2 regions of the Altericista sp. CCNU0014 genome follow, and region 2 is predicted to be linked to the other one. Evidence: riboswitches for the same ligand, from Rfam matches in the RefSeq annotation. Region 2 holds a riboswitch; the other holds the start of a gene.
What was found. Region 2 has a riboswitch for cyclic di-GMP ahead of R6H26_RS24710 (hypothetical protein). Riboswitches for the same ligand answer to the same signal wherever they lie in the genome.
Positions count from the first base shown of each region.

Region 1: it holds a riboswitch for cyclic di-GMP, as region 2 does, so the genes downstream of both, R6H26_RS16970 (glycosyltransferase family 2 protein) here and R6H26_RS24710 (hypothetical protein) in region 2, are expected to answer to the same signal.

Region 1 is NZ_CP137338.1:3,561,899-3,569,332, forward strand. It holds gene R6H26_RS16945 (hypothetical protein) at 1-433, opposite strand, end outside; gene R6H26_RS16950 (hypothetical protein) at 858-1,199, shown strand; gene R6H26_RS16955 (hypothetical protein) at 1,196-1,390, shown strand; gene R6H26_RS16960 (DUF4351 domain-containing protein) at 1,429-1,623, shown strand; gene R6H26_RS16965 (peptidylprolyl isomerase) at 1,620-2,732, opposite strand; cyclic di-GMP riboswitch class I at 3,231-3,323, shown strand; gene R6H26_RS16970 (glycosyltransferase family 2 protein) at 3,473-5,482, shown strand; gene R6H26_RS16975 (Rpn family recombination-promoting nuclease/putative transposase) at 5,562-6,407, opposite strand; gene tnpC (IS66 family transposase) at 6,446-7,434, opposite strand, start outside.
Region 2 is NZ_CP137338.1:5,176,495-5,183,928, forward strand. It holds gene trpS (tryptophan--tRNA ligase) at 133-1,143, opposite strand; cyclic di-GMP riboswitch class I at 1,626-1,720, shown strand; gene R6H26_RS24710 (hypothetical protein) at 2,044-2,796, shown strand; gene R6H26_RS24715 (cation-transporting P-type ATPase) at 2,946-5,711, opposite strand; gene R6H26_RS24720 (universal stress protein) at 5,783-6,634, opposite strand; gene R6H26_RS24725 (hypothetical protein) at 6,675-7,124, opposite strand; gene R6H26_RS24730 (DUF389 domain-containing protein) at 7,320-7,434, opposite strand, start outside.

The sequences.
Region 1 (7,434 bases), 1.6 Mb from region 2:
CTGAAGGATGTTTGTGTTCCATTTGGACGAGAATCTCAGCACTCATCCATCTAGACGAAAACATATTCTTGGGGTTAGCCAAAAACTCGGCCACATCTGGAATAGCAGTTGGGCCGATCGAACTAAAAACCTCTGGCATCTCTTCGCGAAACCAATCGCTATCGTCCATTTCGTTGAAAATGGCTATAAGGGGCTTAATCGCAGCTTCGGCTTTCAGTTGACCGAGCGATCGCCATGCATGGACGGGTGCCCAGACTTCTAAACTCTCGGAAGCAGCCCAATTCAAGTCTGAGTCGGTCGCCATCCGAATCAGCTCTGGAATATCTGCTGCTGTCAGGTTAAATTGCGTCAGGTAATCTGCCCACTTTCTTCCATGGGGTTCTCCGACGCTGAGGAGTGCATCAACTGGTGCGGCGTAAGTTGTTTGAACCATCGCTATTGATTCCTCTTTGGTTAAACTTACAGCGACGAGAGAGCTTTGGGCTTTCTCGTTGCAGAAAACCAACTGTGGCTAAGACTTCATTTTGAAGTTCTTCCGCTTGCTTTTCAGAGTATTTTATCGGAAGACTGCTGAAACTCTAGCAAAACTGGGACACCGTCATGAGCGCATGGAACTTCTGCTGAACGAGCCAAGCATTTTTGATGAATCTGCTTCGTCATGACGGTTCTGAGCATTGAGAAGCTGGAGCGTCGTCATGCGGTAGAGCAATGAGACTGCGGCAAGGAGGCTCTCAATCGGTTCTCGATCTAAGGCGATCGCCCCAATCTTTGCTTAACGTCGGCAAACATTTGCCTTTGATTTGGCACCAGTTGCTGTATTTTCAATATTGAAATGGAGAGGTTGATATAGAGAATTAATGGCTCGGCTTCCCGAAGAAATAACAACCGTAGTGCTAGAGCTACAGCGAAGGCTGTTAGGAATTCTTCATCAGGCTACAGCATTGAGTTTCCTGATTTTAGAACGGTACGGCGAGACAGAAACAACTCTCACCGACTTAGAACAACTGGATAACACCAGAGACCGAGCAGATGCTTATTATTCCCGATTTTTCACGATTCTGCGAAGAATTTCCGAAGCCCAGCCCATAGTCGACTCTGCTATGCTGGATTTACTGATGGTTGCCGCAGAAGAACAGGTCACAGTTAATGCTTTAGAAGCAACCCTTGCAGAAACAAAACGGGATTGGAATCTTCTATGACTCAGCAGATCTCACCACCAGATCTTGAAACCGTAAAACAGCGCGCGGCTCAGGTTCAAGACATTTGCACACGGGCCGATGCAAGCATCTTGATTTTGGATGACCTAATTGCCCAGTTAGAGCAGAATATGCGTTCTTCTTCAACCTATCGCTATCGCTTGAATAAAGCAAAGCATCTCCTCAATCTATGATCTGAATTTAGAACGAGCTTTTCAGCTCAGCTAGCACTCTGCGATCGCCTTCTTCGCGCGATCGGCTCCACCTCAATCTCTGTGGCAAAGGATCGCATAGGGTCTTTTGCTGGAGAGGGAGAAAGGCGGAAACCGTCATTCTTCGTCAACTTAACCGATGCGTTGGAGAGATTTCGCCCGCACTGCAATCTCAGATTCAATCGTTGACCCTCGATCGAGATCGATTGCTTTAGGCCACCTTAGGCTTTACAAAGTTTTCAAGTCCATCAACCACCTTCGCCGATACAATCTTGTCGCCTTCTTTGATTTCGCCTAACACCTCTTGCCCCGACACCACGTAACCAAACACCGCATAACGACCATCTAAAAGATTGCGCCCTGCTGGGGTCAGTTCTGGCTCAAACAAAAAGAAGAAAAACTGCGAAGACGCTCCATTGGGGTCCGTATCTGGCGGTGCCATCGCCACTGCACCGTACGCGGAAAAGGGCAGCACCGGATTGTCTAAATAGCGTCCCGCTTCCTCCAAAGTGGATCCGTAAAACGGAACCTTATCGCCTTGGACCAAAATTTCCATCGGGATAGATCGATATTTCCCGCTGGTGGGGTCTACAAAGCCAACCTCAGGACCTTGAGGGTCGCCAGTTTGCAGCACGTAGGATTCTTCAGACCGGGTAAAGGGAAGACCATTGTAAAAACCGCGCTGCACTAGATCCACAAAGTTGCCCGCCGTGACCGGAGCGCTATAGCCATCGGCGACGACAGTGAGGGTTCCTTTGCTGGTTTCGATGGCAACCGTCGCTCTTCCCTTAAGCTGGGGGAAGGTGTCGTAAGCTTTTGGGACTTCGTAGGGAAATTTTTCGACCATGGAAGCTTCTAAGGTGCCGATGGTATCCAGCACCTCATTTTTCTTCTCGTTGAGTCGTTCGCCATCCTTGGCCTCCGTAATGGATTTCAGATCTGTCAAACCCGTCGATATTTTGTCAATTAATTCCGTGGCCTGCGATCGCCGCGACTCCGGAACGCTAGCTAGAATCTCGTCCTTGTGCCGGCTCAGCGTGGTTGTGGCCTTGGCGACATCGCCATTAATGGCAGACCATCGCCTGGCCCGGATCTGAGGGGTAATATCTTCAATGCTGCGCTGAACTTGGCGAATGGAGTCGTTTTCAAAGGGCAACGCCAGCCGCAACAGCGATCGCGGATCGGTCACGGCATTACCAGGGGGCAGGGCCGCCACCAAAACTCCTGCCTGGGCTGGCAGACACAGCGCAAAACAGAGTCCAAACACCAGACAAGCATAGGAGCCGAGCCGAACTGCTCGTTTTAATCCGTTTAAAGTAATCATGGGATGAGGCAAATCTCTCGTTAGCGTTTGCGGCGTGCATTAAGCACCTCAGCAGGACCTTTCGTCCCTCAGATCCACTCTAAACCATCGAGTTACCCAGACCGCTACTATTTATTGAGAAGGTTTACCTAGAAAGCGTTTCGGCAGCCAAAATCGCGCAAAAAATCGAGGGCGATCGCCTCTTGCCTTCCGCCGCCTCAGGGCCAAGACAATTCCCCTTAACCGCCTCTTTTGGCGCACCAGATTCGTGCCTGAAGGTTTATATCATGGTTTCCACACAATCCTTAAACTGATTGTTTTGTATGGCTTTCAGACAATCTGATGTATCCTTTTCCCAGCAATGACCGGAGGATGTAGAACCGCATCCGCAATCCTACGGACACCTGAGCGGATAAATCCTCTCAAAGTCTCGTAAATTCTCGGTTTAACCCACGATGGATAAGACCCTATATTGAATTCATTGATTGGGCTGTCATACCCCCCGTATAGCCCACGTAGTCCCCGAAAAGGCAAGTTGTTCCGAAAGGACAGCGCGCAAAATAGCAGACCTAAGCCAATAAGCATTAGGGTATGGATGCTGCTAGTGTCGAAGGGACTTTCCTTCTTCTCCATCCACGAACACGCAAGCCCTGACTCGCTTCGTTGTTCTCCATAACGACAAAGGCGGCAAGCACCCACAGATTGCCGATCCAGAATCCGATCGGTGCAGTCGTTACCTTCGGTTTCGTCATTGAGTCGCTATGCCCCTAACACCCCTGGATTTGGACAACATTTTGGCGATCGTGCCTGTGCTCGACGAAGCAGAGACGATCGCCGAAGTCGTTCGTCGGCTACAGGATCGGGGTCTAAAGCATATCAGAGTCGTCGATAATGGCAGTACCGACGACAGCCCACAGCAAGCCGCTATTGCCGGGGCAGAAGTCTTAGACGAACCCGAAGGCGGCTACGGTCAGGCCTGTTGGCGGGGACTCCAAGCCATGCCCGCAGAAATTGAATGGATTTTATTTTGCGACGGCGATGGCAGCGACGACCTCAGCCAACTCCCGCAATTTTTCGAGCACCGCGATCGCCACGACCTCATCCTGGGCGATCGCACCGCTACGGCCCAAGGCCGTGCCGTCCTCACCCCCGTTCAGCAATTTGGCAACCGCCTAGCCACTCAGCTCATCCAGTGGGGATGGGGGCATTCCTATCGAGATCTCGGCCCCCTGCGCCTGATCCGGCGATCGGCCTTAGAACAAATTGCCATGCAAGATCGAGCCTTTGGCTGGACCGTAGAAATGCAGGTGCGCGCCGTAGAACTGGGGCTGCGGATCTGCGAATTGCCCGTGGCCTATTCCCCGCGTCAAGGCGGACAGTCAAAAATCAGCGGCACGTTAATCGGCAGTTTTAAGGCAGGCCGCTTTATTCTGGGCACCCTCGCGCAGCTCTACGGACGGCGTCTGCCCCAGTTTCCCTACTGGCTTTGGCTGAGTACGCTATTCCTAGTCCTAGGCTGTATTTTGATGCAGCCCTACGGCAATTTTAGAGAGGTCGCAACCCTGCATCGCTTCTGGATTGGGGCTGGAGTCATGGGATTGGGGTATATGCTGTCCTGGCCCGTAAAGCACCTTTCCGCCGGATGGTTTTGGGGTGTTGCCCTCCTCGCGCGGCTGCTCTTGTTTCCCATGGTCCCTGGGGATGACCTATGGCGATACCTCTGGGAAGGGCACATTCAAAATCTTGGATTCAATCCTTTCCAGTTGGCACCCAACGCGCCAGAACTGGAAGCTTTTCGCACCGTTTGGTGGCCCCAAATCAACCATCTCGATGTATCCGCCATTTATCCTCCCCTTACGCAGTTCGGCTTTCGCTGGCTGGCCGCGCTTTCCCTCAACGCGAGTCTCTTTAAGGCGGCTTTTGTGCTGGCAGATGTGGGGGTCTGTTGGCTGCTCTGGCGTCGGTTTGGCGCGGCAAAATCCCTCCTCTACGGATGGAATCCCATCATCCTCTACAGTTTTGCGGGGGGAGCGCACTACGATAGCTGGTTTATTTTGCCGCTCGTGGCAGCTTGGCTGGTCGCCGATCGCAATCCGCGTGCATTGGACTGGCTCTGGAGTGCGGTGCTCGTCGGGGTCAGCGTGGCGATTAAATGGATGTCTCTACCGATGCTGGGATTTTTGATTTGGCGATCGCTCTGGGAACGGAAGCTTTGGCAAACGGTCTGTATTGGGCTGGCTGGCCTTCTGCCGATGGCCTTGTTTGCCCTACCCTTTTGCAGCGTTAACAGTTGTCCGCTCGTTCCGACGGGTTCTGTCTTTGTTTCCTACGGGCGCAGTGCGGAGTTTATCCCCCATTTTGTAGCCCAGGTTTGGCCGTACTCCCTGAAGGCGAACTGGATTTTTGGGGTGCCTTTGGCGTTCTACGTTATCTGGTTGGGGTTGCGGTCGAAGCGGTTTCTGTCGTTTGCGGAAGGGTACTGGTTTGGGTTGTTATTGCTGACCCCAATCGTCCATTTTTGGTACTTTACCTGGATGATTCCCTTTGCGGTGCCCAGCCAAAATTGGGGCGCGCGCTGGGCGAGTTTATCGGCATTTATTTACTTCGCGTTGCCGTCCCGTCTCCCCGATTGGCGCTTGACGGAGCCAGAGCGGCTTCTGCTGTGGCTGCCCTTTGTGTTGGGATGGCTCTGGAGCGCTTGGAAAACGAGCCGCGATCGCCCGAAGATATTGGGAGCGAATGAATTCGAATTGCGATCGCCATCTTCATGACCGCTGGGCGATCGCCATGCACCAAGAGTCTGCACTTTCCAACACCGCCCAATTTAAGACAAGTCTGCCAGTCACTTTCTCAAGCTTGACTTGTTTGTAACCAATTCCTCAAATCGGTAAGGGTTGAAAAATCCAGCAAGGCATCGGCAAGGGCTTCAAGCTGATAGAGGGTCAACGATTGAATCTGAGATTGCAGCTCGGGCGAAACGTCGCCAACGCGTCGAGCGAGGAGCCGAAGAATGACGGTTTGCTCTCCTTCAAGTTTGCCTTTAAGGATGCCGCGTTCTTCGCCTTCTTGTTGAATTTCTTGGTAAATCACGGATTCGCGCATAATATCCTCCCGAAATACTTGACGAATCAAAGTTTTGTCGAACCGTAAGCCTGCCAGTAGCTGGACATAGGCAGACGCTTCGCGGCGCTGCTGGACTGACTCTATTGTACTGACCCGTTGAGCGACTTGATTCAAGAGCTGCTCTGGGGATTGAGCGGCAGCTAGGATTGCAAGGGGCAGTAGCGCGATGTCTTCTAGGAAGATTGATGGGTCTTGCTCCCACATGCATAGGACTTGATATTCATGGCGGGTTGTCCCGAGCACAAAGGCCGATTCAATAACTGTACCTTCGGCAGGAGGGCGCAAGAGTACGACAACTTGCCGGATGGGGAGGCGGTAGAGCCGATACAGTCTGACCCAATAATCCAGCATCCGCAGGGGAAGGGGCGGTTCGGAGTCGAGTTTGACCTGAAATTCTAGGTGCAGGATTTGACCTTGCAGCTTCAACAAGATGACGGAATCTGCACGGATGGGTTCGATGCTGAGTTCGGATTTCAGGACTTCAGCGGATTCGATGGGTTGTCCTAAAACCCAAGAGGCAAAGCGGACAGGGTGTTTTTCAGCGAGCAGCTTACAGAGGTTGTCGAAAGCCATTAAGAATTAGAGGTTAAATGAATAAATATCGTAAGAATTCAGGTCTGGGTTGGAATGAGAGATAAGGCGGTTGGGTCAATCAAGGCTTGACGAAAAAACTCCAATGCAGATTTGCCCTGGGCTTTACAAGTTTGAATCACCGTTAGTAGAGCTGCTGTATTGTCCAACCCATTCATTGAACGCGACCCGCCACAAACCTTACGCTTGGTGACGGCGAGTCTGAGATTGCGTTCAGCTCGATTATTATCTGGTGGTACATTCGGGTCTTCTAAGAAATACCACCACTGTTCGCTTTTATGCTTGAGCGACCGCAGTAACTTTGCGGCTGAGTATCCCACTTTTGGCATCCAATCCGTGATGGCTTTGCTCACCTTTTCCTTGAACTTGTGTGCCCACCGAACGTATTGTGCATCATCTTGGCTTGCTTGCCACTTTCGATAGCCCCTAAAGGCTTGGTCAATCAGATTGATAAAGACTCGACCAATGTTTTGTTGCGATTTTGAGACGAGCTTAAGAAGCTGCTTAAAGTGCCGCCGCAAGTGGGCTAAGCACTTCTGCTGCCGTTCTACGCCATAACCGTTGTAGACACTATAGTCATCACTGCTTAACACGCCCTCAAAGTGCTCACCGAGCACTGCCTCTAGTTCTGCACGGCTGCGGGTATCAGCACCGCGATATAAAGCATATCCCGCTCCACTAAATGACCAAAGCCATTCTTTGACGCCTTTGACGGGCCAACCTGTCTCATCGACATGGGTATGAGGCTGTTCTCTGATCCAATCTGCTAAGGCTTCGACTTTGCCCTTAATTCGCTCTGCCACTCTTTCTGTCGTTGCCGCTAAGGTGCCGATGCCAATTTTCTCTAGACCCATCTGCATGAGCCATTCTTGCTGCTTCTCATAGGACAGATGCCCATAGGTGCCTAACCACACCAACATCCCCTGTAAACTCGCTTCGAGGTCTTGTTCTGCGATGACCTCTTGGGGCAGTTCGCCCCAAACTATCGTTTCACAATTTTGGCAGCAAC
Region 2 (7,434 bases):
CGAGGATGAGGATGAGTAGCCTCGCAGACGAAGCAATGAGCCGAACGAGACGTCAATGAGTGAGATGAGTGTATCAAAATAACTTGCAAACGTCGCTTCATTGCAGCCCTTGGAATAAAGGAAATCGTGCCGCTAGAGAGTTCTGGTGTAGCCTAGGGCATCTTTGGCCGCTTGGAGCGTCTGCCGAGCTAAGACTTCAGCTCGACCGCGTCCCTGCTGCAAAACGGCCTCGAGCTGGCTGCGATCGCCCATCAGGTCGCGATAGTTGGATTGAATGGGTTGGAGTGCCTCAATGATGGTTTCGGCGAGTAAGGGTTTAAACTGTCCCCATCCCATATCCGCACATTCTGCGGTCACGTCTGCCTTGGATTTTCCAGACAGCAACCAATACAACGTCAGTAAATTCTGGCACTCGGGCCGTTCCGGGTCGTCGAACGCCAGCCCGCGCACTGGGTCCGTTTTGCACCGCTTTACTTTATTGCGAATCGCGTCGGGAGAATCCAGGAGGTTAATACGGCTCTGCTCCGAGGGATCGGACTTGGACATTTTCTTAGTGCCGTCCGTCAAGCTCATCACCCTCGCGCCCTCGGGGCGAATGAGGGGTTCGGGAACTTTAAGGATGGGGGCTTTAGGATGGCCGAACTGGAAGTTAAACCGGGCTGCAATATCCCGAGTGAGCTCTAGGTGCTGCTTTTGGTCTTCCCCGACGGGGACGAGATCGGCTTGATAGAGCAATATATCGGCAGCTTGCAAAACCGGATAATCGAGGAGTCCAATGCTCACCTCTTCGCCCTGCTTGATCGCTTTCTCCTTGAATTGAATCATGCGCTCCAGCCAGTTGAGAGGCGTGATGCAGTTAAGCAGCCATGCCAGTTCTGCATGGGCTGAAACGTGAGATTGAACAAAAATTGTGGTGCTATCGGGGTCTAATCCGCAGGCGAGGTAGAGCGCCGCTAGGGTATAGGTATTTTCGGCTAGGGTTTTAGGGTCGTGGGGGACGGTAATGGCGTGCAGATCGGCAATAAAGAAATAGTTTTCATACTCATACTGTTCGCTGACCCAAGTCTTCAGAGCACCTAGATAATTGCCTAAATGGAGGCTGCCCGTCGGCTGTACCCCTGAAAGAACGCGTTTTTGTCCCATACTTCAAGATTCGATTAGACGAGAAATCAGCAGCAGCAGGCGTGGGTGTTCCGAAAATTTAGATTCTCGGACTCGTGGAGGCTCATGCGCTCAAACGATGGCGGACAGGTTCAGATTATTAGTTTACGTGAATTTAAGGACTCAAGCCTACTGGGATTTGTCATTATGAGCCTTAGCGAAAAAATCTTTGCCTGCAGTCAGCCTGCAATCTCTAAAGGCCCAAGGGCTTGGGATCGATTTTAGTCATGAAACCCTAACAAAGCTGCAAAACCTTAAGAAGCAAAGATTCTGAGTTATAAAAAAAGGCGCTAACGCTTGTCGCTCTGGTGGGAGAGCACAGAGATCGCTCCGCAAGATCGCGGAAATGTTGGAGTAGGGCATCTAAAGAAAGTCCAGTAGATTTACGGTATGAAAATAGACCGTTGAGTCGCTATATTGAATACGTTGATTGGGCTGTCATACCCCCCGCATGGCCCACGTAGTCCCCGAAATGGCAAACTTCTCCGAAAGGAAAGGGCGCAAATTAGCAGGCCTAATCCAAACAGCATTGAGGGGTATGGATGCTGCTAGTGCCGAAGGGACTTTTCCTCTTCTTGACAATGAGCGCCGCGCGACGAGGTCCGCTTGCTGCTCTAAATAAAAGGCGATCGCCTCTAAAAATTTCCCGAATTGAGGTTGACGGTCGTTCGAGTTTTGACAAACGACGAGTCTGTTTGGGCATCAGCAAGGTCGAGTCAAAACAGAACCTTTTTTAGGTCGATCCGTTGAATTTTTTACCGCTTGCCGATCGGTTCCTTTCTAGTTCATGCTAGCTTTGACGACTGTTTCTATTCTCGTAATACAGCTAATATGCGATCGCTTATTTTAACTCTAGCTTGCCTGTGCTTGGCCGGCCCCGCAATGGCCACCACTTGTGAAGAAAGCTTTCAGAAAAAGGGCGACTTCCTCGACGGAAGTGCTTTTTCAGCGCGAGTCCAGGTTGAAGGGGGCACGGTTGAAAAAGCATTTTCTCAGTTGCGTCCTATTTTGGCGCGCGATGGCATCAAGACGCTCAGTTCCGATATCAGCACGGGCGTACTGAAGGCCGAAAACCCCGCGACTCTATTTCAGCGCGCTTTGCCAATTGACGTGTTTGCCTCTGTAGATGGCACGCTGCTCAATGTAGAAATGGTTTTTACCCTCCCCAGCGGGGTGGGTGCAAGTCGAGAGACGGTGAAAAAACACCTGTGCGGCGCGCTCAATCAATTGTTGCCCAAGGTCGATCTGGCCGCGACACCACCCGTGAAAGCTGATTCGGCGACCATTGCGGTTGAGGCAAAGATGCTGGCCAAACAAGTGAAGGAGTCGGCGAATAATCCCGCTCGACTGCGGGTAAATTTTATCGGCAAGATCTTTGAGGTGAGTGGAAAGGTTCTCAGCATCGCGGAGAATGCTAGCTCCTATACGGTGGCGTTCGATGGCGACCCACTTGTCACGGGTAAAGTCTCGACGGAAAAAGCGAATCGCACGACCGTTCTGTGTGCGATGGCCAAAAACCAAGATGCAGCAGTTGCAGCGTTGCAGCCCGATCGACGTGCGACTTTAGTCGGTCGCTTCCAAGGGTTTGACAGCAAAGCGAATACCATTCAGCTCCAAGACTGCATCGGACGCTGAGGGAGAAGGCTCCTGCCGATGAAGTCTAAAATTTAACTCAGCAATCAAATTCACAGAAAGAGAGTTAGAACTTTCAGCCTTTGTCTCTTCCCCTGTGACCCGCTCCCAATGCTACCCCTCGCGATCGCTTAAACGATTCGACTGCATGCTTATGCTTCATCGGCTTGCGGATAGCGACTGCGACCTACCCTTGCTTGGGGCGGGTCGATGGCATTAGCGAGTATCGCCGTTGGAATCATTGGCAATGCTGGAATCAGGCAGATCAGCCACTGGTTCAAAGTGAGGGGTGCAGTGGCGAATAGGGTATTCATGACGCTTACCTGACTGAAGAGAATTTGTAGCACGATCGCGCTGACGATGCCAATGATGATGGCTGGCGCGTTGGTCATCGCGGTCGACTGGCGACGGAATCTAGCGACCAAGCTGATGCCTAACTGACTGATACTCAACAAGTAAACGATTCGGGCGGCAACGAGCGCTTGAATGGCCATAGTCCGAGCCACTGCTACATAACCCGTTGTCGATTTTGCCCACTCAAAGATACCGAAGATTAGCAGCCAGTTGAAGATAGAGACGATCGAGATGCGGCGAAGGAGATTTCTCGATAATAAAGGTTCCTTAGGGTTGAGGGGTGGCTGTTGCATCACGCCTCTAGACTTAGGCTCAAAGGCAAGGGGAACGGTCATGGTCACGGAGTTGATCATGTTCAGCCACAGTACCTGTAGTGAAAGAATGGGAAGGTCTCTCGCCAATAGCGCGCTGATCAAAATGGTCATTGACTCGCCCCCATTCACAGGTAACAGAAAGGCGATCGCTTTGCGCAGGTTTTGATAGACGGTTCGCCCTTCTTCGACGGCGGCAGAAATGGAGGCAAAATTATCATCGGTCAGTAGCATCGCCGCCGCTTCCCGTGCCACGTCCGTTCCTGCTTTACCCATGGCGATGCCAATATCGGCTTGCTTGAGCGCGGGGGCATCGTTCACGCCATCGCCCGTCATGGCTACCACTTCACCCTTGGACTGTAATGCTTCCACAAGCTGCAATTTTTGGACGGGAGCAACCCTAGCAAATACATCGCCCTCCTCAACGGCCTGAGCCAATTGAGAATCGTCCATTTGTGCCAGGTGCTGTCCTTCAAATGCCATTACCTGAGCCGATTTTTGAATGCCCATGCGCTGGGCGATTGCCCTAGCCGTCGTAATGTGATCGCCAGTAATCATCTTGACCTGAATTCCTGCTGAGTGACAGACTCGTACTGCTGCGATCGCCTCTGGACGGGGTGGATCGATCATGCCTTGCAATCCCAGAAACACCAATCCGGTTTCCAGATCGTCGTGGTCGATGGCATGCTGATGGGGGTTCACTTCTTTTCTGGCAAAGGCAAGCACTCGCAAGCCCTGAGCCGCCATGGTTTCTATCGATTTCTCAATCAGGTCGCGATCGAGGGAGATCGCCTGACCCTGAGCATCCCACATCTGCGAACAGCGGCTCAAGATCGCTTCCACGGAACCTTTGACATAGATCAGGCGTGGCGAAGCGTCCTGCAAGGTCGCCATATACTGATATTGGGATTCAAAGGGAATTGAATCCAATCGCGGCATCGAAGCAGCCAATCCAGACTGGCTGAGTCCAGCTTTTTGAGCCGCTGCAATCAACGCGCCCTCAGTGGGGTCGCCCACCACCGACCATTCGTTGTCTGTTTGGTCTAAGCGAGAATCATTGCAAAGCAAACCCGCTCTTAAACAGTCTTCTAAAGTGGGAGTGAGTTCATCTCCATCTGAGCCTCCCGTGATGCTGTGGGCGGTAGGAACGATCTCTCCTTTGGGACTGTAGCCGCTACCGCTCACCTCATACACCTGTCCGCCTGCATAGATGCGCTGCACCGTCATTTGGTTTTCTGTCAGCGTACCTGTCTTATCCGAACAAATCACCGTAGCGCTCCCCAAGGTTTCCACCGCTGGCAGCTTGCGAATAATGGCATGGCGGGCGGCCATTCGGTTGACCCCAATCGCCAACGTAATCGTAACGACAGCCGGAAGGCCTTCGGGAATGGCACTGACCGCTAAAGCAATGGCGGCCTCAAACATATAAACCCAGGATTCGCCTTGCCCCAGCCCGATCGCAAACGTGAGGGTCGCCAGGGTCAAAATCCCGTAAAGCAGGGTCTGACTGAACTTGGCAAACTTACGAGTGAGGGGGGTACTCAGACTGACACGCTGTTCCATGGATTGCGAGATCTGACCCACTTCGGTGGCATTTGCTGTGGCAACGACGATGCCTTTGCCCTGACCGAAGGTGGCAAAACTGCCTGCGTAGGCCATATTATTGCGCTCTGCCAAGGGAGTATTGTTCGGTAGTGGCTGGGTTGATTTATGCACTGGAACGGACTCTCCCGTCAGCGCAGACTCATCCACCTGTAAATTCCGAACGCTCAAAAGCCTTAAATCCGCCGGAACCTTGTCCCCCGAAGCCAGTAACACCACATCTCCGGGTACCAAATCTGGCGACGGAATTCGCAGGATTTGCCCATCCCGGAGCACCGTCGCTTCGGTGATCACTGCTTTTGCCAACGAGGCGATCGCCCCTTCAGCCTTGGCTTCTTGAACGTAGCCAATGACGGCATTGATCAGCGTCACCCCCCAAATCACTGCCGCATTAACCCACGAACCCAAAAATGCTTTCACACCACCTGCTAGCAGCAGAATGTAGAGTAGCGGCTGATTGAACTGCAACAGAAATCTAAGCCAAGCAGGCTTCCCTGGCTTAAATTGCAGTTCATTCCAACCATATCGTTCGTAGCGTCGAGCCACCTCTTCCGCCGTCAAGCCCTTTTCTAGATCGCTGTTGAAGGATTGGAGAATCTCTTGTTCAGGCAATTCATGATGAGATGGCGATTGTAATTTAGCTGACATCATGACCTCAGCGGCTCTGTAAAATTCTCTTAATTCAGTCCTTTTGCTAATGTAGGATTCCGTTTTTTGTAAATTTAACGGGGAGAAGGGAAGAAGAGCACTGGACACCAGCTCAGGCGAAGTAACTCTGCCGCAAAGCTGGAAACAATCCACTCCTGAAATTTCCCAATTGTTCCGCTAGAAATCGCGATCGCGCTAATTTCATCCATTTGAGCCAGCTCTAAAATCTCGGAGAGCGGAGTTCCTCGACGAAAGTCTATGGTTACTTGTAAATTTGCTGCCTCTAGATCGACTTTTGCGTTGGAAAGAATGTTGCGCTCTGTCTGGGTAGGTATGCTATCCGTAACCCAACAGAGCATGCAGCGCTCCAGAAAACGACCAGCCTGTTTTTGAGCCAACTGCTTGACCTGTTTTACTAAAAAGTTAGAAGCTTCGCAGCCATCGTAGGGAATCAGTATATAGCGCAACAGATGCTGACAACGGAGCGTCAACTCCTCAGTCGTAAAGGCAGCAATTAACTGAGGACGGAGGATCAAGAGCGGGATAGTCGTTCGGCGAGATAATTCAGACATCGTGCTTCCCCTCAGTATGTCGATCGGTGAGTTGTGAATCTGGGAACCCAGCACGATCAATTCGGATTGATAGCTTTTAGCAACCTTAAGAATCGTCTGAACGGGTTGCCCTGATTGCACCTCAATTTTGACGTCTACCGTAGTGGGACTATTTTCAACTGCGGCTGTGAGTCGGGATTGAGATTGTTCTATTTTCTCGCTATCAATCTTGGGAATAATGCCTGTTTCTGAGAGAGGAACGACATGGAGAAAAACAATTTGCTTTATCCCTCCATCTGACAAACTGGCCGCAAAATATGCGAGACGATGCAAACCATCACTAAAATCCGTACAAATTAAAATCCTTTCAAACATAGATTTCTACCTAAGAAAATTGTTTTAACTCAAAATACGTTTAATATCGAGCACTGGGTAACACCCAAAGATCCAAAAGCTCTCCCACGCTCAAACCCAAGACGGCGATCGCAATTAAACCCCAAAATGTACGAATTTGACTGAGATTGAAAAACCGCATTTCATTCCAGGCCAAGAAGGTGGTGAGAAATGGAATAAGGGCAAGTGGTAAAAACAGAGACGATGTAAAGGCTATCGTTACTGAGATACTGGCTGTTAAAGCCAGAAGTAATAGGCTAGGAATACGCTCAATGACTTGCTCGATCCATCTGCTGCCAGCCCAAGACAGGGTCATCGCTAAAGCAACGATCAACAAACCTATAAACCAAATAACGTGGTGAGCCACTAGATTCCACCCCACCAGAGCATAGGCAAACCAGAGTAGGATCAGCGCTAGCCAAGGCAGTCTACTAGGTGAATTCACTTCTATGTCTAGGTCGTTAACTTTCATGAGCGGAATTAGAATCTTTAATACATAAGAATTTATCGACGTTTTTTAAATTATTAGTTTTTCCTATGATTTATTCTTAATCGAAGGAATTTTAGATTTGCATCAGTATCCAGTCCTCCATCATGACAGATCCCTCGATTTACTGAATCATCCATAAGTAGCAACTTTGGGATTGGCAAACTAGAAATGGCGACGTTAGCTTGCTTCTTTTCGGCGGATTTCCTCGACCTGTCCAACCACAAACACTAGGGTAAAAGGTTGCCCCATCTCGCGTTGCACAAACGATTCCAGAAGGGCAACCTGTCTGGGT